Regions from separate parts of the Kocuria sp. UBA1838 genome, predicted to be linked through region 3. Evidence: riboswitches for the same ligand, from Rfam matches in the RefSeq annotation. Region 3 holds a riboswitch; each other region holds the start of a gene.

Region 1 (5,667 bases), on a different contig from region 3:
CGGCGGAGAGTTCCGCGCGCACGGTGACCGTCGCGGCGACCAGCCGGTCCAGTGCGGCCTCGGTCTCGGGCCAGCCGCGGGTCTTCAACCCGCAGTCGGGGTTAACCCACACGCGCTCGGCGCCGATCTCGTGCGCCGCGTGGCGGATGCGCCCCGCGAGCTCCTCGAACGTGGGGACCCGGGGCGAGTGGATGTCCCACACGCCGGGACCCACGTCCCGAGGGAAGTCGGATGCCGCGAGCCCGGTCACGATGCCCGAACCGGAGCGGGACGCCTCGAGCGTGGTGACGTCCGCGTCCAGGGCGTCGATCGCGTCCAGGACGGTCTCGAACTCCGAATAGCACAGGTGGGTGTGGATCTGGGTGTCCGTGGCCGCCCCGCCCGTGGCCAGGCGGAACGCCCCCACGGACCACTCGAGGTACGCCGGGCGCTCGGCCGCCCGCAGCGGCAGCAGCTCGCGCAGCGCGGGCTCGTCCACCTGGATCACGGGCGTTCCCGCGCGCTCGAGATCCGCGATCTCGTCCCGCAGGGCGAGTGCGATCTGGTCGGCGACCTCGGCGGCCGGAGCGTCGTCGCGCACGAAGGACCACGCGAGGATCGTGACCGGCCCGGTCAACATGCCCTTGACGGGGCGCTCGGTCAGGGACGCCGCGTACGAGGTCCAGTCCACCGTGATCGGCGCGGGGCGCGAGACGTCCCCGAACAGGATCGACGGGCGCGTGCAGCGCGATCCATAGGACTGCACCCAGCCGTGCTGCGTGGTCACGAAACCGTCCAGGCCCTCCGCGAAGTACTGCACCATGTCGTTGCGCTCGGGTTCGCCGTGCACCAGGACGTCGAGCCCCAGTTCCTCCTGGACGCGCACCGTGTGGGCGATCTCCGCGCGGATCGCGTCCGTGTACTCGGCCTCCGTGATCCGCCCCGCGCGGTGGTCCGCCCGGGTCTTGCGGATCTGCGGCGTCTGCGGGAAGGATCCGATGGTCGTGGTGGGCAGCACGGGCAAGCGCAGACGTTCGCGCTGGGCAGCGCGGCGCTGTTCGGCGTCCGCGCGCTGGCGGTCCGCGTCCTGCACCGCGGCGGTGCGCTCGCGGATCTCGGCCTTGTGAGTTGCCGGGTGCTCGGCGCGGGCCGCGCGGATCGTGGCGTCCTCGTCCAGGGTGTCCCGGATGGCATCCCAGCCGTGCTCGACGCCGCGCGCGAGCCCGACCACCTCGGTCACCTTCTGGTCAGCGAACGCGACCCAGCTGGTGACGTCCGGATCCAGCGCGGTCTCGCGGGCGACGTCGTGCGGGACGTGCAGCAGCGGCGTCGCGGTGCCCACGGCCACCGGCCCGCGGGCCGCGGCGCGCAGCCGGTCCAGGGTCTCGACGGCGCGCGCGAGGTCGGTGCGCCACACGGTGCGTCCGCCCACGACGCCGCCCACGACGGGGCGTTCGCCCCATGCCTCGAGTGCCTCCTTGCCGGGGACGTCCCCGCGGTCGAGGTCGATGGCCAGGGCGTCGACGTTCGTGTGGGCCAGGGCGAGCTGGGCGTCCTCGCCGGCATCGCCGTAGCCCACGGTCACGAGGATCGCGGGGCGCTGTTGCTCGTTCGAGAGTTGGGTGTAGGCGCTCTCGAGGGCGGCCACGAGTTCGGTGCGTTCCACGCTCCACCCGTCCGCGGCGAGGGCCGGCTCGTCGAGTTGCACCCATTCGACGCCGGCCTCGGCCAGGGCTTGCAGGATCGCGGCGTATTCGGCCACGACGTCGTCGAGGCGCTGCAGAGGGTGACTCGCGACGGCATCGGTGGTCTCGGGGCGTGAGAGCAAGAGCAGGCTCACGGGACCCACGAGGACCGGGCGGGTGGTGATCCCGGTGGTCCCGAGGGTGGTCCGGTAGCGGGACACGAGGCTCTCGGGGTTCGCACGCAACGAGGTGTCCGGGCCGATCTCGGGTACGTAGTAGTGGTAGTTGGTGTCGAACCACTTGGTCATCTCGAGCGGCTCCAACCGATCGGTGCCGCGGGACAACGCCGTGATCAGCTCGATCCCGCGGGGCGTGTCCGGGGCGGCGGGCTCGTAGCCGTCCGCGATGAACCGCGCGGGAACCGCGCCCAGCGCCAGGGACGTGTCCAGGACGTGGTCCACCGCGAACCCCTCGGACGGCACAGCGTGATCCGCGGTGAGGCCGAGTTCGGACAATCGCGTGGCGGTGCGCTCACGCAACCGGGCGAGGGTGTCCAGCACGGTGGTGGCGGGGTGCTGTTGCGGGTCCTTCCAATAGGACTCGAGTGCGCGCTTGAGCTCGCGGTCGGGGCCGATGCGGGGGTAGCCCAGGATCGTGGCGGCGGGGAACGGGACGGGCTGGGTGCTCATGGGAACTCCTCGGAGCTGGTGTGGGGTATGGCGGTTAGGGGGTGTGATGAGCCGCGGCAACGGGTGTGCTCCGGCGCGGCGGGGTAAGGGGAACGTCAGCGTGGGTGGTGCCGCTACGAACGATTTTCGGCCTGCCCGGATGTGGCGGTCGAAGCCAACACGATCGGTTCACGGGTCGGTCGGGGCTGGTGCGGCGGTCAGGCCGCGGGGCTGCGGCCTCGGTATTCGCGTGCGGCATCCCGGACCCGCAGGTGCTCCAGGATGGTCAGCGCCGCCTCGGGGCGGTTGAACGTGTACAGGTGGAAACCGGCGCAGCCCAGATCCATGAGGTCGTCGATCAGGGACAGGGTGGCCGCGACCCCTCGGTGGCGCAGTTCCTCAGGAGTGTCGGCGCGCAGGAACCGGGTGAGGCGTTCCGGGACCCGGACCCCGGTGATCTCGGTCATGCGCTGCAACCGTTGCGGGTTGCTCAGCGGCATGAGCCCGGCGACCACGGGGATGTGGATGCCCTCCGAGCGCGCGCGTTCCAGGAACGTGGCGTAGTCCTCGGGTTCGTAGAGCACCTGCGTGATCGCGTAGTCCGCACCGGCCTCCTGCTTGTCCCACAGGGACGCGAGATCCGCCTCGAAGTCGCGGCCACGCGCGGGGGACGGGTAGCACGCCACCGACACGGACAGCGGTCGCTGACCCGGGCGGAACCCGGTGCCGAAGCGACGTCGTTCGACGTCCCGGATCAGCTCCACCAGTTGGGAGGCCCGGCCCAGGCCACCCGCGGGGGTCCGCCATTCCCCGGTACCCAGGGGCGGGTCGCCGCGCAGCGCGAGGAGGTCGCGAACGCCGTCGTCCAGCAACTGGTCCACGGCGCGCTCGAGACCCGCGCGGTCCGTGCCACCGCACGTGAAGTGCGCCATGACCGGGGTCTTGGTCGTGCGGCGCAGGTGGCGCAGCGCCTCGCGGGAGACGCCGTGATGGCCGGCGTGACCGTGGGTGACGGAGAAGAAATCCGGCCCGGCCTGGGCCATGGCGTCGATGTTGCGCCACACAGTGTCCGGGTCCGCGGTGGGCCGCGGCGGGAACACTTCGAACGAGACGAGCGTGGAGCGGCGCGGGCGCCGGACCAGCCAGGACGTCCCCGTGGGCGGGCCAGTCACGGGCGCGGGTTCTGACGCTGCGAGGGGTGCGGGCATATAAAAAATCCTCCGGCCTTAGGACGCCGGAGGACGAGCTCCGAGCGCCGTACTTGCCGACCACGCGGTTGCGCGGCGGCCGGATCCTCATCTGGGGCACCCCACTACAGCTGGAGGGTTGCCGCCCGGCTAGCCAGAGCTTCGCACCGGGACTCATGATCCTTTGTTACGAGTAAGCGTAGCACAGCCCCGTGACGAGGCCCACGAACGATGACGGAACCGCCGGCCTCCCGCCGCGCTCGTCTTCCCAAGCGGGCGGAATGGACCGCACGGGGGCACCTGGGCCCTGCCGTGGTCATCCTGCCCCACGACGTGCAGGACATGAAGATGCCCGAGTTGGGACCCGAGAACTGGGTCTCGCGCTCGATAGCCGCGGCGCCGGCCGCGGGCGGGTCCGCGTCCTCGCAGGCACCCGCTCCGACGACGACGCCGTCCCCCTTGCGCAGCGCGACCGCCAACCCCGGTCGTCACGAACCCTGGGACCTGCCGGGAGCGACGTCGTCCACGCAGGAACCCTGAGTTCGGGCCGCCGTGCATCCGGCGGCTCGCCGGTGCACCCGCGTGACGAAAGCGCGGCGAAAAGCAGGGACGCCCACCCGGTCAACCGACCGGTTGAGCGCGCCTTGGCGTGTCATCAGCGACTCAGCACGGGTGCCAGACCTTGCCTCCCGGTTCGTAGCACCGGGGGCCGGTGTAACCGGGATAGCCGCCATCACTCTCGGGAGCCGGGGGCACGTGGGGTGCCGCCGGCAGCTGCGGGGCAGCAGGTACCCGGGGCGCGGCCGGTAGCTGAGGTGCCGCGGGCTGCGCGGGGGCGGGGTCGTAGTTGTAGCTTGGTTGCGGAGCGGGATTGGGCTGGGGTGCCGGATCGCCCACGGCGACCTCGTCCTCCACGACCGCGGGAGGCGCCTCGAGCGTCGGCGTGGGAGTGGGTGTGGAGGACGGGGTGGGACTCGGCGTCGCGCTCGGGCTCGCGGTGCTCGAAGTTGTGGTGCCGGGGGATGCGGATTCCCCCGGCGGCGCGCAGTCCTGCTTCGGGTCGAAGAAACCGACCTGCATGGCCTGGGCCACGTTGTACGCGCTGTCCATCTCTCGCCGGTACGTGCTGTTGGCGCCCACGGTCATGGGCGTTGCCAGGCCCGCCTTGACGAGTGCCTGGTTGGCGTTCAACCCGTCGTCGTCGCGGGTCACTCGTGCGAGGGTGCGGCCGTAGCGGTCCGTGCGTTCCACGTCGTAGTCCAGGTGGATCGTGGTTCCCTTGGGCAGGAGGTCCTCAAGCTTGGCCGTGGCCTCGTCCGCGAGGCACTCGCCGGGCTGACCGTCCCGCGCGACCTCCGGGGTATTGATGTTCAGCAGCCGCACCCGCGTGGACTTCCCCGCGATCGTGGCGTCCAGGGTGTCCCCGTCCACCACGCGTTCCACTGTGGCCACTGAGTCGTCCGGGGTGGTGCGCAGTGCGGCATGGTGTAGACAAGACGCATGGCCACCATCGATGAGCTTCCCGGTGAGATCGTCGCGGACCTGCGTGTGAGCGATGCCCGTCCCCTGAGCGGCGGGGACACCGCCCACGCCTACTGGCTCGAGACCCCGGACGGGCCCCTGTTCGCCAAGACCATGCCGGGTGCCCCGGCGGGCGTGTTGGCGTTGGAGGCGGCGGGACTCGAGGCGCTGCGCGCCGTCGCCCCCGCCGAGGTGCGGGTGCCCAGGGTGCATCACGTGGGCGATGAGGCCCTGGTGCTTGAGTGGATCGACGAGGGTCCCGGACGGCAGGACCGTGCCACGGAACGCAGCATGGGGGCCGGTCTCGCGGCCATCCACCGCGCGCGAGCCCCGCACGTCGGGTGGCTCTCGGCGGAGCTGCCGGAACGCATCGGCTCGTTCCCGGTGGATCTCACGCCCACGGACGACTGGGCCGACTTCCTGTTGCACCGCCGCATCGAGCCGTTACTGCGCGCGGCGATCGACGCGGGACACCTGGACCCCGCGGCGTCGGACCTGCTGGCGCGCGTGGCGCCGCGAGCGGACGAACTCGCGGGCCCTCCCGAGCCCCCGAGCCTGCTGCACGGTGACCTGTGGGCAGGCAACCGCGTGGTCGATCGCAACGGGACGAACTGGCTCATCGATCCG
Region 2 (5,667 bases), on a different contig from region 3:
TCGGCGATTCTTTCACGGAGGGCGTCGGCGATCCCGACGACGCCGTACCCGGCGGTGTGCGCGGTTGGGCCGATCGCGTGGCCGAGGAGCTCGCGCGCCACACCGACGACTTCGCGTACGCCAACCTCGCGATTCGCGGTCGGCTCTTCCAGGGCATCGTGGACGAACAGCTGGAACCGGCCATCGAACTGCGCCCGGACCTCGTGACCATCAGCGCGGGCGGCAACGACATGCTGCGACCCGGTGCGGATCCGGACGACATCGCGGTGCGGCTCGACGCCGTGATCGAGAAACTCGCCGCCACGGGTGCCACGGTCACGATGTTCGACGGCCCGGACATCGGCAACACCCCCGTGCTGCGCAGCATCCGCGGGCGCGTGGCGATCTTCAACGAGAACCTGCGCGTGGTGGCCGCCCGGCACGACGCTGTGATGGTGAACCTCTGGGGACTGCAGCAACTGGGGGAACCTGCCATGTGGGCACCGGACCGGTTGCACTTCTCGCCCCTGGGCCACCAGCTCATCGCGTGCGAGGTCCTGGACTCCCTGGGGGTCGAGCACGACCTGGTCCCCGGCGAGCTCGGGGACCGTCCCGTGCGCACGTGGCGCGAGGCGCGTCGCGAGGACCTCGTGTGGGCCGGGAAGTACCTGGTCCCGTGGGTCGGCCGCCGGATCCGGCGTCGCAGCTCCGGGGACAACATCACCGCCAAGCGCCCTTCGTTCGGGCGCACCACGATCCCCGGTGCGGGCGAGGGCATTCCCGGCGAGGACCGGGAGGGCTGAGCCGGCCCGGGCCCACTGGGTCTCCCCGGCCAGGCCGGCCCGTCAGGGCTCCCTGCTCAGTCCCGCAGCACGGTCTCCCGCAGCAACATGCCCACCTGCGGGGTCTCGATGAGGAACCCGTCGTGCCCGCTCGGGGACGTGATCGTGTGCAGCTCCTGCTCCCCCGGTAGCGCAGCCACGAGTTCGGCGGATTCCGAGGGGAAGAACAACCGATCGGAGTCCACCGCGGCCACGAGCCACTCGCACCGGGTGCGGGCGAGGACGTCCCGTAGCTCGCCGCGGCCCCGAGCGACGTCGTGCGACATCAAGGTCTCGTTGACACTCAGGTACGAGTTCGCGTCGAAGCGGCCCGCGAGTTTGGACGCCTGGTGGTCCAGGTAGCTCTCCACCTGGTACCGACCGCGGTCCGCGACGTGGGTGGCCTCGGGGTCCTCACGGGGTTGGGGGTCGCGGCCGAAGCGCGTCTCCAGCTCGTGCGCGCTGCGATAGGTGATGTGCGCGATCCGCCGCGCGAGCCCCAGACCCGCCTCCGGGTACTCGCCCGCGTAGTAGTCGCCGCCCCGGAAGTTCGGGTCCTGGCGGATCGCGAGCGACTGTGCCTGTCCCCACGCGAGCTGCTCGGCACCCACGCGCGCGTTGGCCGCGATCACGGCGCACGCGGCCACCCGATCCGGGTGGGACACGGCCCACTCGAGGGCGCGCGCCCCGCCCATGGACCCGCCGATCACGAGCCGCCACCGGGAGACTCCGAGCGCCCGAGCGAGCAGGGCCTCCGCGGTCACCGAGTCCCGCACGGTCACGCGCGGGAAACGCGAGCCCCACGGGACGCCGTCCGGTGCGGGACTCGCGGGTCCCGTGCTGCCGTAGCACCCACCCAGGATGTTGGCGCACACCACGAAGTAGCGGTCCGTGTCGATCGCGGCACCCGGGCCCACGAGTCCGTCCCACCAACCGTCCGCCGCGGCGGCCGCGCCCTCGGGAGCGCTCGCGGCGTCCTCATGCCCCGCACCACCGCGCGCCACGTGCGTGTCACCCGTGAGCGCGTGCTCGATCAGCACCGCGTTGGAACCGTCCGCCGCGAGCTCGCCCCACGTCTCGTACGCGAGGTGCACGTCCGGCAGCCGGAACCGGGACTCGAGCACGAGCTCGCCGAGTTCGGCCCGCCGTACGACGCCGTCGCGCCGCGTGCGCGGCCCGTTGCCCACGACCGTCATGGTCAGTTCCCCGTGTCCTCCGCCGACGACGCCGCGTCGCCGGCAGCGTCGCCGCGCGCACCCACCGCGGCGAATCCGGACTCGAGGTCCGCGAGGATGTCGTCGATGCCCTCGACACCCACGGACAGCCGCACGAATCCCGGTTCCACGCCGGCCGCGAGCTGCTCCTCGTCCTTGAGCTGGGCGTGCGTCGTGGAGGCGGGGTGGATCACGAGGGAGCGCACGTCACCGATGTTCGCCACGTTGGAGTGCAGGCTCAGGGCGTCCACGAACGCGACACCGGCGTCCCGGCCGCCGTCGAGCACGAAACCGAGCACCGACCCGGCACCCTTGGGCGCGTACTTCAGGGCGCGGTCGTGCCAGCGCGAGGACTCCAGACCGGCGTAGGACACCGAGCGCACCTCGGGGCGGGCCTCGAGCCACTCGGCGACCTTCTGCGCGTTGGCCACGTGACGTTCCATGCGCAACGACAGCGTCTCGATGCCCTGCTCGATCAAGAACGCGTTGAACGGAGAGATCGAGGTCCCCAGATCGCGCAGCAACTGCACGCGCGCTTTGAGGATGTACGAGAGGTTGACGCCGAAGGCCCCGTCGGCACCGAGATCGCGGGCGTAGACGAGTCCGTTGTACGTCTCGTCCGGTTGGTTGAAACCGGGGAAGCGCTCAGGGTCCCGCGAGTAGTCGAACGCTCCGGTGTCCACGATGAACCCGCCGATCGCCGTGCCGTGGCCGCCCAGGAACTTGGTGGCCGAGTGCAGCACGATGTCCGCGCCCCACTCGATGGGCCGCACCAAGTAGGGCGTGGCGATCGTGTTGTCCACGATGAGCGGGACACCCGCCTCGTGGGCGATCCCGGCGATCGTCTCGATGTCGAACACGTCGTTGCGGGGGTTCGGGATGGATTCACCGAAGAACGCCACGGTGTTCTCGCGCACCGCGTCCCGCCACTGCGCGGGATTGTCCGGGTCCGAGACGAACGTGGTCTCCACGCCCATGCGCGGCAGCGTGTGCTTGAGCAGGTTGTACGACCCGCCGTACAGGGACGGGCTGGCCACCACGTGGGTCCCGGCGCCGCCCAGGTTGAGGATCGCGAGCGTGGCCGCGGCCTGCCCGGAGGAGACCATCAGGGCCCCCACGCCGCCCTCGAGGGACGCGACCCGGTTCTCCACGACCTCCGTGGTGGGGTTGGTCAGGCGCGAGTAGATGGGACCCATCTCCTCGAGCGCGAACCGGGCCGCCGCCGTGCGGGCGTCCGGGAACACGAAGGACGTGGTCTGGTGGATCGGCAGGGCGCGCGACCCGGTCACAGGGTCGGGGTTCTGGCCCGCGTGGATCTGTCGGGTCTCGAACGACCAGCCCTGGGGATTGTCGGGGGTGGGAGCGGTGCTCATGGCCGTACTCCTTCTCGGAAGGATCAGGGGTCCGGTGGCGATCCGCACGGTGCCCGTGCTGTGACCGGGCACCAATGACCCGCGCTTGCCGCACGACGTCGGTCGACGCCACGGCCAGGTCCTCACCCAGGGCACCCCACCGCGGAAGGGAGGGTTGCCGGTCAGCTAGCTGGGGCTTCGCGCTGACTCTCGTGACCTATTACCTCATTGTCCGAACCCGGCGGGGCGGGAGTCAAGCCGGGGACGCTGCGAGCGGGCTCGGGGTCAGTGGCCGCTCGTTCCTGCTGTTCCATCTCCCGGGTGTGCAGTTCCCGGTCCTTCGTCTCACGTGGATGGAAGTAGAACAGACCCGTGAGCACCGCGATCACGAACACCGCGAGCATCACGAAGAACAACGGCCCCACACCGGTCAGGTAGATGACGGGGATGGCCAGCGCCGTGACCAACCCGCCCCCGAAGAACGGTTCGAACACCAGCCTTTGAGACGCGCGTCTCGTTGACCTGGACCAACACAGTCGCCGCCCGGATCAGCCGTCCCGATGCCAGGTCTCGGGAGGTGCGGAGAGCCTGCCCTGCCCACCGGACCGGGCGGCGCAGGTCACACACTCGCCGGGCTCGCGCTCGATTTGGTGGCCCGTGTGGCCGGTGCCACCATGGCGTCATGAACTTGGATCACGTTTCCTTCGCGGCTCAGCCCGACGGCCTCGAGGCCACCACCGAACGCATCGCGAACCGGTTGGGGATCGAACCGGTCAAGGGCGGTGTGCACCCCCGTTTCGGCACCCGGAACATGATCCTGCCGCTCACCGACCACCAGTACGTGGAGGTCGTCACGGTGCTCGAGCACCCCGCCGCGGAGAAGGCGCCGTTCGGTCAGGCCGTCCGTGCCCGTTCTGACGCCGGCGGCGGCTGGCTCGGCTGGGTCGTAGAGGTCCCCGACCTCGCGCCCTTCGAGGCCAAGCTGGGCCGCCCCTCCGTGCCCGGTGGCCGGTTGTTCCCCGACGGTCGGCAGCTCGAATGGCATCAGATCGGCGTGAAGGGTTTGATCTCCGACCCGCAGTTGCCGTTCATGGTGCACTTCGATTCCGAGGACGAGATGCACCCGTCCCAGGCGCGGATCACGGACGTCCGGTTGAGCGGAATGGAGATCGCCGGCTCCCCCGACCGCGTCACGGAGTGGCTCGGCGGTCCCGTGGAGGACGTCCTGGGCTCGCTGGACGTCACCTGGTGCGCCCCCAATGGCACCCCCGGGGTCATGGCCGTCTCGTTCGACACCCCGGACGGCACCGTCACCATTTGATCTGATTCCCTTCGGGACGGCCGACGACGCCGCTCCGCCCGGTCTCCGGCATCAGCCCGCGAGCAGTTGCGGGGCCAGGAAGCCCACGGTGTCCAGGAGAGCGTGGGCGATCAGCAGCGGCATGAGTCGACCGCCGCGGCGGTAGAGCCACACGAACACGAGTCCCATGACCAGGTTCCCGAGCGCGGGTCCGAACCCCTGGTACAGGTGATAGCTGGCCCGCGCCACCGCGGAGGCCACCGCCACGAGCCACCACGACCATCCGAGGGATCGCAAGCGCTCGCACAGGAACGCCACCACGATCATCTCTTCCACGATCGAGTGGCGCAGCGCGGAGAGCACGAGCAAAGAAACCGCCCACCAGGTCTGCTCCATGGTGGATGTGGTGATCTGCGCGGTGATCTCCAGGGACCGGCCCACCTGATAGAGCACCAGGGTGCCGCCGCCCATCACCGCGAACAGGCCCATTCCCCACAGCGTGTCCCACGCGGGTCTGCGCCCATCCACCCCGATCCTGCACAGCACGCCGGGGATCCCCCGCGCCACCCCGGCCATGAGGTACAGGGCCAGCAGCACGGGGACGAGCGCGAAGCCGATGCCCGTGAGCTGGCGCAACGCGTCGATCAGGGGGACGCTGCTCAGGGGCCGGTTGAGCGTCGTCGTGGTGTCGGCCAGCGAGGACCGCATGAGCACCTCGGCCAGATCCAGCACGGCGTAAACCGCGGACGCTCCGAGGGACACGCCGAGCACCAGGACGATCTGAAGCCACGTGTCGGTGCGCGACATAGCGCACTGCGAAGGGGTGGGAGTCTGCACGGGACCATTGTGGCCGCTCGCGAGCGGGACCACGTCTGCGCATCCCCACCCGCCCCTAGACTGTGGGCATGACTTCCGAGCAGCCGTCCTATCCCGTGGCCCCGAGCCGCCCGGTAGAACGCACGTTCCACCGGCACACCTTCGCCGATCCCTACGAGTGGCTC
Region 3 (5,667 bases):
ATCCCCGACGCGCACAGCCGGTTGACCGTAATCCCGGGGACCGTGTCCGGGTACCCGTTGAGCAGCCACGCCATCCGGGCCACGTTGCGGTTCTCCTCACCGGCGCCGTTGGCGTTGCCCAGGATCACCTCGTCCACGAGCGCGGGATCGATGCCGGCGTCCTCCACGACGGAACGGATGCACAGTGCGGCTATGTCGTCCGGGCGTACCGAGGACAGGGCACCGCCGTAACGACCCACGGGGGTTCGCGCCCCTCCGACGAGGAAGGCTTGCGGCATCGAGGACATGGCAACTCCTAAGTGGGGCAATAACCGACCGATTGTTCACTGTAAAGGTTCCCCGATCATGTGAGCCACGTCAATCGATGACGGTCACGCGGGGAAGAGCGCGACGGGCCCGGCAACCGTATGGCTGCGGGGCCCGCCGTGCGCCGTCGTGACCTCCGACGAATCAGAGGCCGGGACGGTTGGTTCGTGTGCCGGGGATCAGTGGCGGCGGATGCGCGCCGGAGCGGTGGTCTCGGGCTCGCCGGCCACCGGGGGAACGATCTCGTCCGGATGCGCCCGGACGTACTCCTGGTGCACCTCCGCGACGTGCAGGTCCTTGCCCTGGTCCGACTTCTTGACGAAGGAGACCGCGATGAAGGACACGAGCGAGATCAGGGAGATGTACAGGCCGATGGTCCACGCGGCGCCGGTGCGGTTGAGCAGCAGCTGGGCGATCATGGGGGCGAACGCGCCACCAATGATCGACCCCAGGGCGTAACCGATCGAGACACCGGAGTAGCGGACGCGGGCCGGGAACATCTCGGCGTACATGGCGGACTGCGGACCGTAGGACGGACCCAGACCGATCGTCAGGATGAAGATCGCGGCCGCGAACAGGGGCAGGGACGCCGTGTTGAGCATCCACCACATGGGGATGGCCCACAGGATGATGATGCCGTAGCCGATCTGGAACGTGAGCTTGCGCCCGATCTTGTCCGAGATCCACCCGCCGAACATCGTGAAGATGAGCCACCCGACGCCGCCCACGAGGGTGGCGATCAGCGTCTCGGGGCGGGACATCCCCAGGGTCTTGGTGCCGTAGGACGCGAAGAACGCGATGACCAGGTAGCCCGCGGCGTTGTTCGCGGCGAAGATCAGCGCGGCCAGGATGACCTGCGGGGAGTTGGTCCGGAACAGCTGGTCCAGGGGAGCGGAGGACTCCTTGGCGCGCTGGCGCATCTCCAGGAACACGGGGGACTCGTCCACGGAGCGGCGGATCAGCCAACCCACGAAGATCAGCACGATGGAGAACAGGAACGGAACGCGCCAGCCCCAGGCCTCGAACTGCTCGGGGGTCAGGATGGTGCTCAGACCGAACATGAACAGGGTGGCCATCAGCACGCCCAGGGGCACACCGATCTGGGGGTAGGCGCCGAAGAAGCCGCGCTTGTTCGCGGGCGCGTGCTCCACGGACATCAGGGCCGCACCACCCCACTCACCACCGGCGGAGAAGCCCTGCAGGATACGCAGGACCAGCAGGATGATGGGGGCCGCGATACCGATCTGCTCGTACGTGGGCAGCAGGCCGATCAGCGTGGTGGCCGCGCCCATCCCGAAGAGGGTCATGACCAGGGTGATCTTGCGCCCGTACTTGTCACCGATGTGACCGGCCACGATCGCACCCAGGGGACGGAAGAGGAAGCTGATGCCCAGGGACGCCCAGGCGACGATCTGTCCCAGCGTGGCGTTCTGCTCGCCCGCCGGGTTGAAGAAGTGGGTGGCCAGGATGAAGGCGGCCGCCTGCGCATAGATGAAGAAGTCGTACCACTCGATGGTGGTGCCCACGAGGGTGCCCGCAAGGACCTTGCGCTCTTCTCGGGTCATGGTGTGCGCCGGCTGAGCGGGCGCTGAGGTGGTGGATGCCATGTGGGTCTCCAGGATCGGCGGACGCGGGGTCCGTGGGGTGCCAGTGGCGGGGTGGATCAGGGGAATAACCGACCGATTGGCCTCGAAATAAGTGTACGAAAGAATGTGAAGCGCACCACACGTTTCGTGTACTAAATCGTATATTTTTCCCGGGCCGTTCACCCGGGCGGGCAGCATGTCGGCCGTTGTGACGCGTTCATGACACGGCAACGCCCCCTCCCGCCGTGCCGCACCGTGGAAGGTGCGGGCGCAGCGGAAGGGGGCGGGCGGCGTCGTCCGGGAAGATCGGGGAACCGGAACGGTCAGCGACGCGGTGGGACTAAAAGCTGCAGGACCAGCCGCGCGGCCTGATCAGAACAGGCGCTCGGACGCGATCCGCGCACCCTCCACGAGGGACTCGAGCTTGGCCAGCGCGATCTGCGGGTGCAACCGCCCGCCCAGACCGCAGTCCGTAGAGGCGATCACGTTCTCCTTGCCCACCACGGACGCGTACTGCTCGATCCGGTCCGCCACGAGCTCGGGGTGCTCCACCACGTTGGTCGAGTGCGAGACGAAACCGGGGTAGACCACCTTGCCCTCGGGCAGCTGGTGGTCCTTCCAGACCTTCCACTCGTGGCCGTGGCGCGGGCTGGACGCCTCGAAGCTGTAGCCCTGCGCGCGGATGGTGAGCATGAGGTCCACGAGGTACTTGAACTCGAGGTCCGTGGTGTGCGGGCCGTGCCACGAACCCCAGCACAGGTGGAAGCGGATCTGCTCCTCGGGGAGGTCGCGCAGTGCGTAGTTCAGCGCGTCCACGCGCAGCTGGGTGAAGGCCAGGTAGTCCTCCACGGTGGGCTCGGGGTTGATCTGGTCCCAGGACTCGGCGATCGAGGGGTCGTCGATCTGCACGGTCAGTCCGGCGTCTACGATGGCCTTGTACTCCTCGCGCATCACGTCCGCGCACGCGTAGACCAGTTCCTCGTCCGTGGCGTAGTACTCGTTCTTCACGCGCGCGCAGGAGCCGGGGGACAGTGCCGCGACGAAGCCCTGCGTGGCACCGTTCAGGGCCATCGCGTCCTTCACGCGGCGGATGTCCCCGGCCACAGCCTCCTGACCCGTGTAGGTCAGCGGGCCCGTGATCTTGGGCTGGGAGACCGTGTTGCGGTGCACGAGCACGCCCGCTGTGGGGTCCTCATAGGCGTCCCGGAAGCGCTCCCGGTCGCGGCGGTCGGGGAAGCTCGTGAGCACGATGTGTCCCGGGCTGGAACGGTGCTTCTCGCCCTCGTTCCAGCGGTCCTCGTCCGTGGGGGTCAGCCCGCCCAGGCGGTGGAACGAGTAGTTCCACCAGGCCCCGTAGTCCACGGCGCCGGACGTGGTGTGGCCGTACTCGCCGTCGTTGACGATGTCGATGCCGATCTCGCGCTGGGTGCGCACGATCTCTGTGACGCCCTCGTCGAGCGCCTCGCCCAGCTGGGAGAGGTCGATCTCGCCCGCCTGGAAACGGTTGTTGGCCTTCAGCAGCTCGGGCGTGCGAGGCAGGGAGCCCACGTGGGTGGTCTGGATGCGATCGGTGTTCAAGGGCATGGCTGTGCTGTTCCTTTCCATCGGTCCTGGCGTTAGCACCGGTGTCACCCCGGTTGCTGCGGCTTCCACGAGCCAGATCTCTCGGCCGCTCTGGATGGGTACTGCTCCATCCAACAGCATCGCGAGGAGCGGACGCCAGTCGTGGTGTGTCGGACGACGACGCCGCTCCCCGGGTTCCTCCTGCCCGGCCCCTCGGGCTCGGGTCACCGGGGCTTCCGTGACCCGGCGGACTCCGGTGCGGGCTGTGACTCGTAGCTGGTCCGGGGTGGTCCGTTCCGGATCGTGACCCGGCGGCCCCCCCCGGGGCGTAGCGTGACGCGGTAGGAGAACCGTCCACGCGCAAAGAGGCTGTCATGGAGCAATCACTCGAGGGAAAGAAGGCCCTGGTCACCGGTGGGGCCAGCGGGATCGGCCGCGCCGCCGTGCAGGCGTTCGCGGACCGCGGCGCCCACGTGGTCGTCGCGGATATCAATGAAGAAGCCGCTCAGACGACGGCCTCCGAGGTGGGCGGGAAGCCTGGGTCGTGGACCTCTCGGATACCGCCGCGCTCGCCGAACTGAGCCTGGACGTGGACATCCTGGTCAACAACGCGGGGATCCAAAAGGTGGCCCCCGTGCAGGACTTCGACCCCGCGGACTTCCACCGCATCCTCACGCTCATGCTCGAGGCTCCGTTCCTGCTGATCCGTGCCGCACTGCCGCACATGTACGAGCGCGGATGGGGCCGGATCATCAACGTCTCCTCCATCCACGGTCTGCGCGCGTCCGCGTACAAATCCGCGTACGTCACGGCCAAGCATGGGCTCGAAGGGCTGTCCAAGACCGTGGCCCTGGAGGGCGCTGAGCACGGTGTGACCAGCAACTGCGTCAACCCCAGCTACGTGCACACCCCGCTCGTGGACAAGCAGATCAAGGACCAGGCCGCGACCCACAGGATCCCCGAGGACCAGGTGATCGAGAAGATCATGCTCACCGAGTCCGCGATCAAGCGCCTCGTGGAACCCGAGGAGGTTGGCGAGCTCATCGCGTTCCTGGCCGGCCCGTCCGCGGGCATGGTCACGGGTGCGTCCTACACGATGGACGGTGGCTGGACGGCGTTCTGAGTGCGGGGCGACGTCGCCGCGTCCACCCTCGCTGCCGTTCGGTGTCGAGGCAATGGCCCGCGTTCCACGGCCCCTCTCCGGCCAAGGGCCCGAACATCTGCGTCCCGAAAAAACACCCGCAGTCGCACAACGCATGCGGTATCGGGACACAGATGTTCCGGGGTGCGAGAACGCGGGGTCTGACGGTACGGGACGACGCCGCTGCGTCCGGTTCACACGGTCGTGGCCCCCGCGCGCAGCGCCGTGGAGAGCCTGTGGGCCTGGTCCAGCAAAGCCGCCCCGAGGCGGGGTCTGCGTTCCGCGGTGAACCGGGGTTCGATCCCCGTCAGGGAGAGTGCGTAGCGGGGTTGGCCGGTCGCGTCGAACACCGCGGCCGCCATGCCCCACGAGCCCTCCACAATACGTCCGGGGTTCAGGGACCAGCCGTCCTCCCGGACCTGGGCGACGAGGCGGCGGACGTGAGCGTCGTCGTGCTGTGGACCGAGGCGCGTCCGCTCCTCCCGGGTGTCCGCGAGGGCGGTCTCCAATTGGTCCGGGGGTAGGTGACCGAGGATCGCGAGTCCCGCGGAGGCCACGCCCAGGGGCAACCGCAGGCCCTCGTAGAGCACGTGCGAGCGCACCGGGAACGCCCCCTCCACCCGGGCCAGGCAGATGACCTCGTTGCCGCGGCGAGCGGAGAAGAACGCGGACTCGCCCGTGGCCTCGGCGAGCCGCTGCAGGCACGGGGTCGCGAGGTCCTGGGCGGGATAACGTTGGGCGGCCACCGTGCCCAGGATGTGCAGTTCGGGACCCAGGGCCCAGTTGCCGTCCTCCGTGCGGTCCACGAACCCCTCGGCGGCGAGCGCTGCGAGCAATCGGTGCGCGGTGGGCCGGGTCAGCCCCGTGCGGTGGGCGATGGCCGCGGTGGATCCGGCTGACTCCCCGGATGCCACGGCCTGCAGGATCGCGGCGATCCGGGAGACCACCTGCGTGCCCTGCGGGGAGGACTGCGGGTTCCGGGATTTCTGCGGGGTCATACACGCTCCTGCGTCGGGACGTTCACAATATGGACAGACTAGCGACAGTTTTTCAGATTGTGATCCCTTCACC
Region 4 (5,667 bases), on a different contig from region 3:
GATGATCACGATCACCGCGGCCCACGTGACCTGGTCGTTGAAGCGTTGGTAGCCCAGGCGCAACGCGAAGTCACCCAGACCGCCGGCACCGATCGCACCGGCCATCGCGGACATGTCCGTGATGCCGATGACCAGGAACGTGTACCCCAGCACGAGCGGGCCGAGCGCCTCCGGAAGGATCACCGTGGTGATGATCTTCCAGCGCGAGACCCCCATGGACCGCGCGGCCTCGATCACCCCAGGATCCACCGTCATGAGGTTCTGCTCCACGATGCGGGCCACCGCGAACGTAGCGCCGATGGTCATGGTGAAGATCGCGGCGTTGGGGCCCAGGCGCGTGCCCACGACCGATTCCGTGACCTGACCCAGGGCGGCCAGCAGGATGATGAACGGGATGGGACGCACGAAGTTCACCAGGAGGTTCAGCGCGGTGAACAGTGGACCGTTCTCCAGGATGCTGCCCCGCCGGGTCACGTAGAGCCCCATGCCCACGGCCAGGCCGATGAGCCCGGCCAGCACGAGGGTCACGGAGACCATATACAGCGTCTGCCCGGTTGCGTCCAACAACTGCGGGCCCAGAGCAGACCACTCCATCACTCACTCACCTCCCGCACCGTGGTGACGGCGCGCAGACTCTCGACGGCGCGGTCCACGGACTCGTCCGAACCGGTCAGGGACAGCGTGAGCGTTCCGAAGGACTGTGACTGCAGGATGGAGATCCCCCCGAAGGCAATGTTGAAGCTGACACCGTCACGGGCGGCGTCCGAGAGCACGTCCCCGATCCGGTTCTGGTCGGTGACGTCCACCAGCACGAGCCGCCCGGGGTGTTCCCGGCGCAGCTTCTCGATCTCGTCCGCGCGCGGCACGGTGCGCGTGACCGAGGAGACGAACTTGCGCGTGGTCTGCGCCCGCGGGTGGGCGAAGACCTCCGCGGTGGTCCCGGTCTCCACCACCCGACCGCTGTCCATCACGGCCACGCGGTCCGCGGTGGCCCGCACCACGTCCATCTCGTGGGTGATCAACACGATGGTGATCCCCAGCTCACGGTTGACGCGCTTGAGCAGACCCAGGACCTCCTGGGTGGTCTCCGGGTCCAACGCCGAGGTGGACTCGTCCGCGAGCAGCAGTTCGGGATTGCTCGCGAGCGCGCGGGCGATCCCCACGCGCTGCTTCTGACCACCCGAGAGCTGCTCGGGGTAGTTCCCGGCGCGCTCGGTCAAGCCCACGAACTCCAACAGTTCCGCGACCCGCGCCTTGCGTTCCTCGGGCTTCCACCCGGCACGCTTGAGCGGGTACTCGATGTTGCCCGCCACGGTGCGTGACGTGAACAGGTTGAACTGCTGGAAGATCATCCCGATCTTGCGGCGGATGGGCGCCAGCTGGGACTCGCTGCGCCCGTCCACACGGTTACCGGCGACCTCGAGCGTCCCGGACGAGATCGGTTCCAGGCCGTTGATCAGCCGCACGAGGGTGGACTTGCCCGCCCCCGAGTAGCCGATCACCGCGAAGATCTCACCGCGGCGGATGTCCAGGTCCACGGAGTCCACCGCGGTCACGGTGCGCGGGCGGCGTTTGGACCCCGTGACGAAGACCTTGCTCACGTCCCGGAAGCTGACCAGGGTGTCCGCCGTGGCGGACGGGCTCACTTGGTCTGCTCCTTGAGGTCCTGCGAGTAGCGGGCCAGCAAGTCCTTGAGCTCCTGCTGGTCCACCTTGGTGGGCACCGCGGTGCCCTTGGTCTCGGTCTTCTCGGCGTCCTGGACCTTGTCGTCGTAGTAGAAGCTCGCGACCTTCTTCAGGGTCTCGTTGTCCGCGTTCGCCTCGGTCGCGGCGAAGAGGTTGTCGTACACCTTGGCACTGTCCGCGGTGGGATCGTCCTGAGCCAGCGCGGACTCGGGATCGATGTTGGCGCGGTCCAGGAAGTCGTTGTTGACCACGGAGGCGGCCACGGAGTCCATGGACAGCACGGTCTGCTCGGCGGAGACCGGGCGGACCGTGACCTTGGACTTGGCGGTGTCGATGTCCTGCTCGGTGGGGGCGATCGTGTCCTTGGTGAACTCCACGAGACCCTGCTGGTGCAAGAGGTTCAGGGCGCGGGACAGGTTGATCGAGTCGTTCGGCACGGCGATCTCGTCACCCTGCTTGAAGTCACCCACGGATTTCACGCTCTTGGAGTACAGCCCCAGCGGGAAGATGGACGTGGAGCCCACGGGAGTGATGGTGTCCCCGGAGTTGTTGTTGTAATCGGCGAGGTACGCGATGTGCTGGAACCAGTTCATGTCGATGTCACCGCTCTTCAGAGCGGGGTTCGGCTGGCTGTAGTCACTGAAGTCCACGTACTCGACCGTGATGTCGTTGTCCGCGGCGACCTGCTTTAACGCGTCCTGCACGGGGGTCGAGCCCACGATCCCGACGGTGATCTTGCCGTCCGCGGCCGGGTCCGAGTTGTCGGAGCCGCCGCCGCACGCGGTGAGGGTGAGGCCCAGGGTGGTGGCCAACACGACGGGAATCAAACGCTTGGTTCGCATGATCATGCCTTTCCAGGGGTCTGTGACGGGGACTCGCGGGGCGAACAGTCCCCCCTGGATGAGGGCACACGGGACGGGCACGTGCTGATTTCCGGGGAACCGCACTTGCCGTGATCTGTTGCAACCGCGACCGGATGGTCATCTGGGGCACCCCGCTACGGGAGAGGGTTGCCGTCCGGCCAGCCAGAGCTACGCGCCGGATCTCGTCATCCACTCGGAATTTTAGCACGGCCCTGCCATGGGCCGGCGACCGCCGGAAGGGCCCTATGCCATCCCGGCGATACGTTCGTCCGCGCGGGCCCGGGCCCACTCCTCCGCCCCCAGGACGTCCTCGAGGGTGGGCCGCGTGACGCCGTCGTGATCCTCCAGCACACGCTCGACCATGTCCACGATCTGCATGAAGCCGAGCGCCCCGCGGTGGAACGCGTGCACGGCCTGCTCGTTGGCGGCGTTGAACACCGCGGGCCACGTCCCGCCGCGCGAACCCGCGTGCTTCATGAGCTCCACGGCGGGGAACGCCTGCGAATCGAGCGGTTCGAACGTCCACTGTGCGGCCCGGGTCCAGTCGCACCCCGCGGCGGCGCCGGTCACGCGGTGGGGCCAGCCGATTCCGAGCGCGATGGGCAGGCGCATGTCCGGCGGGGACGCCTGCGCCAGGGTGGATCCGTCCACGAACTCCACCATGGAGTGCACGACCGATTGCGGATGCACCGTGACGTCGATCCGGTCCAGGGGGACGTCGAACAGTAGGCTCGCCTCGAGCACCTCCAGTGCCTTGTTGACCATGGTCGCGGAGTTCGTGGTGACCATGACCCCCATGTCCCACGTGGGGTGCTGCAGGGCCTGTTCGGGTGTCACGCGCGTGAGCTGCTCGCGCGTCATGCCGCGGAACGGTCCGCCGGACGCCGTGAGCACGAGCCGGCGCACCTCGGAGGCCGTCCCGGAGCGCAGGGCCTGGGCGATCGCCGAGTGTTCGGAGTCCACGGGGATCAGCGCGTCCTGGAGGCCCGTGTCCGCCGCGGCGCGCAACACGAGCGGACCGCCCGCGATCAGGGACTCCTTGTTCGCGAGCGCCACCCGCCGACCCGCTCCCAGCGCCGCCAGGGTGGGTGCGAGCCCGATGCTCCCGGTGATCCCGTTCAGCACGAGGTCCGAACCCTCCCACTGCGCGATCCGGGTTGCAGCGTCCGGCCCATACAGGACCTCGGGTGCCGCCGACGACGCCGCGCGTGACCGGTCCGCAATCAGCTCACGCAACCGGGTGGCGTCGTCCGCCGTACCGCTCGTGCCCACCGCACGGACACCGAACGTCACGGCCTGCTGCGCGAGCAGCTCGAGGTGACCCGCGCCCGCGGCGAGCGCCACGACCTCGAAGGGCTCGTGGGTGGCATCCGAGACGGGCCGGCGCAGCCCCGCGGCCTCGGACACGACGTCGAGCGCCTGCGTCCCGATGGATCCCGTGGACCCCAGGATCACGAGGCGCCGGGGGGCCTGCCGGGTGGCGGAGTCGAGATCGGGGGTCATGCCGGTGGAGGAAGTCATGACCCCAGTATCGCGTGAGCGCCGCACCCCGCACGCACGGCACCGAGCACACGACTCCGGACGCACGACACGGGAGATACGACAAGGGCGCCACCCGGAGGTGACGCCCTTGTGCGGATGGCCCGTTCAGGACCCGCGGATGATTCAGCGACGGCGGCCGACGACGGCGCCGTAGATGAGCAGCACGATGATCGCGCCGATCACGGACGTGATGATCGTGCCGATGCTGAAGCTGTTGATCCCGTCGCTCAGGCCGGGGATGAAGCTACCCAGCCAACCGCCCAGGAAGGCCCCCACGATGCCGAGGATGATGGTGACGATGATCCCGCCACCCTGCTTGCCCGGAAGGATCAGCTTGGCGAGCGCGCCGGCGATCAGACCGAGGATGATCCAGCTAATGATGCCCATTTCTCCACCTCTGGTTCTCGTTGTGCGCGTTTGCGGTGTTCCGCAACCGCATGTGGTCAGCGAACTGGTTCACAGTGTAGTACCAGACATCAACGCTACACGGGCCGCCGCGTCCGGATGAAACCGGACACGGCGGCCGTGTCAAGGGGCGGTGAACCAGGTCAGTGCGAGACGGCCTTCTCCGCTCCCACTCCCGTGAGGGAACGCACTTCCATCTCGGACTGCTTGCGCGGGTCCTCCGGCCGGCGCTCGCTGAGCGAGCCCAGGAAACCGAGCAGGAAGGACGCCGGGATCGAGATGATGCCGGGGTTGGACAGCGGGTAGAACGCGAAGTCCGCGCCGGGGATCATGGAGGTCTCCGATCCGGACATCACCGGGGAGAAGATAATGAGCACCACGGAGATGATCAGCCCGCCGTACATGGACAATACCGCGCCGCGCGTGGTGAAGCGCTTCCAGTAGAGCGAGTAGAGGATGGTGGGCAGATTGGCGGAGGCCGCCACCGCGAAGGCGAGGGCCACGAGGAACGCCACGTTTTGACCCTGCGCGCCAATGCCGCCGGCGACCGAGATCAGGCCGATGACCACCACGGTGGTCTTGGCCACGCGCAGTTCCTGACGCGGGTCCGAGGTGCCCTTCTTGATCACGGACGTGTAGATGTCGTGTGCGAAGGACGCGGAGGCCGTGATGGCCAGACCGGCGACCACGGCGAGGATCGTGGCGAACGCGACCGCCGCAATCAGACCCATGAGGATGGACCCGCCGAGTTCGTACGCGAGCAACGGAGCCGCCGAGTTCACACCACCAGGCGCGCCCTTGATCCGGTCCGCACCGATCAGCGCGGCCGCACCGAACCCGAGCACCAGGGTGAAGAGGTAGAACAGGCCGATCAGAGTGATCGCCCAAACCACGGACTTGCGGGCCTCCTTGGCGGTGGGCACCGTATAGAAGCGCATGAGCACGTGCGGCAGGCCGGCGGCGCCCAGGACGAGGGCCAGACCCAGCGAGATGAAGTCCAGCTTGGAGATCTCGCTCACGCCGTACTTCAGTCCGGGATCGAGCATCGCGGGGTTGTTGTTCGTCTCCACGGCCGCGCCGAGCATGGTCGAGAAATTGAACCCGAACAAGACCAGGATCCACACGGTCATCACGGCGACGCCGGATACGAGCAGGCACGCCTTGATGATTTG

The links. A riboswitch is a leader RNA that binds a small molecule or an ion and turns the genes downstream of it on or off. The one in region 3 is predicted to bind S-adenosylmethionine.
Region 1: linked by a shared signal. The riboswitch ahead of B3I25_RS01635 (methylenetetrahydrofolate reductase) and the one ahead of B3I25_RS09335 (cobalamin-independent methionine synthase II family protein) in region 3 are both predicted to bind S-adenosylmethionine.
Region 2: linked by a shared signal. The riboswitch ahead of B3I25_RS04375 (bifunctional o-acetylhomoserine/o-acetylserine sulfhydrylase) and the one ahead of B3I25_RS09335 (cobalamin-independent methionine synthase II family protein) in region 3 are both predicted to bind S-adenosylmethionine.
Region 4: linked by a shared signal. The riboswitch ahead of B3I25_RS11880 (MetQ/NlpA family ABC transporter substrate-binding protein) and the one ahead of B3I25_RS09335 (cobalamin-independent methionine synthase II family protein) in region 3 are both predicted to bind S-adenosylmethionine.

Annotation. Positions count from the first base shown of each region.
Region 1 is NZ_DDIY01000003.1:156,776-162,442, reverse strand. Features, by position in the region: gene metE (5-methyltetrahydropteroyltriglutamate--homocysteine S-methyltransferase) at 1-2,353, opposite strand, end outside; gene B3I25_RS01635 (methylenetetrahydrofolate reductase) at 2,551-3,504, opposite strand; SAM riboswitch class IV at 3,585-3,701, opposite strand; gene B3I25_RS01630 (hypothetical protein) at 3,751-4,059, shown strand; gene B3I25_RS01625 (thermonuclease family protein) at 4,183-4,971, opposite strand; gene B3I25_RS01620 (fructosamine kinase family protein) at 5,020-5,667, shown strand, end outside.
Region 2 is NZ_DDIY01000006.1:249,419-255,085, reverse strand. Features, by position in the region: gene B3I25_RS04385 (SGNH/GDSL hydrolase family protein) at 1-782, shown strand, start outside; gene metX (homoserine O-acetyltransferase MetX) at 839-1,996, opposite strand; gene B3I25_RS04375 (bifunctional o-acetylhomoserine/o-acetylserine sulfhydrylase) at 1,999-3,387, opposite strand; SAM riboswitch class IV at 3,464-3,584, opposite strand; gene B3I25_RS04370 (hypothetical protein) at 3,549-3,860, opposite strand; gene B3I25_RS04365 (VOC family protein) at 4,049-4,687, shown strand; gene B3I25_RS04360 (CPBP family intramembrane glutamic endopeptidase) at 4,739-5,503, opposite strand; gene B3I25_RS04355 (S9 family peptidase) at 5,572-5,667, shown strand, end outside.
Region 3 is NZ_DDIY01000017.1:48,692-54,358, forward strand. Features, by position in the region: gene B3I25_RS09325 (thiolase family protein) at 1-287, opposite strand, end outside; gene B3I25_RS09330 (MFS transporter) at 486-1,913, opposite strand; gene B3I25_RS09335 (cobalamin-independent methionine synthase II family protein) at 2,265-3,476, opposite strand; SAM riboswitch class I at 3,491-3,577, opposite strand; partial or broken gene B3I25_RS09340 (3-hydroxybutyrate dehydrogenase) at 3,830-4,578, shown strand; gene B3I25_RS09345 (IclR family transcriptional regulator) at 4,791-5,594, opposite strand.
Region 4 is NZ_DDIY01000019.1:35,947-41,613, reverse strand. Features, by position in the region: gene B3I25_RS11890 (methionine ABC transporter permease) at 1-594, opposite strand, end outside; gene B3I25_RS11885 (methionine ABC transporter ATP-binding protein) at 594-1,646, opposite strand; gene B3I25_RS11880 (MetQ/NlpA family ABC transporter substrate-binding protein) at 1,643-2,527, opposite strand; SAM riboswitch class IV at 2,624-2,738, opposite strand; gene dxr (1-deoxy-D-xylulose-5-phosphate reductoisomerase) at 2,792-4,051, opposite strand; gene B3I25_RS11870 (GlsB/YeaQ/YmgE family stress response membrane protein) at 4,214-4,477, opposite strand; gene B3I25_RS11865 (solute symporter family protein) at 4,639-5,667, opposite strand, start outside.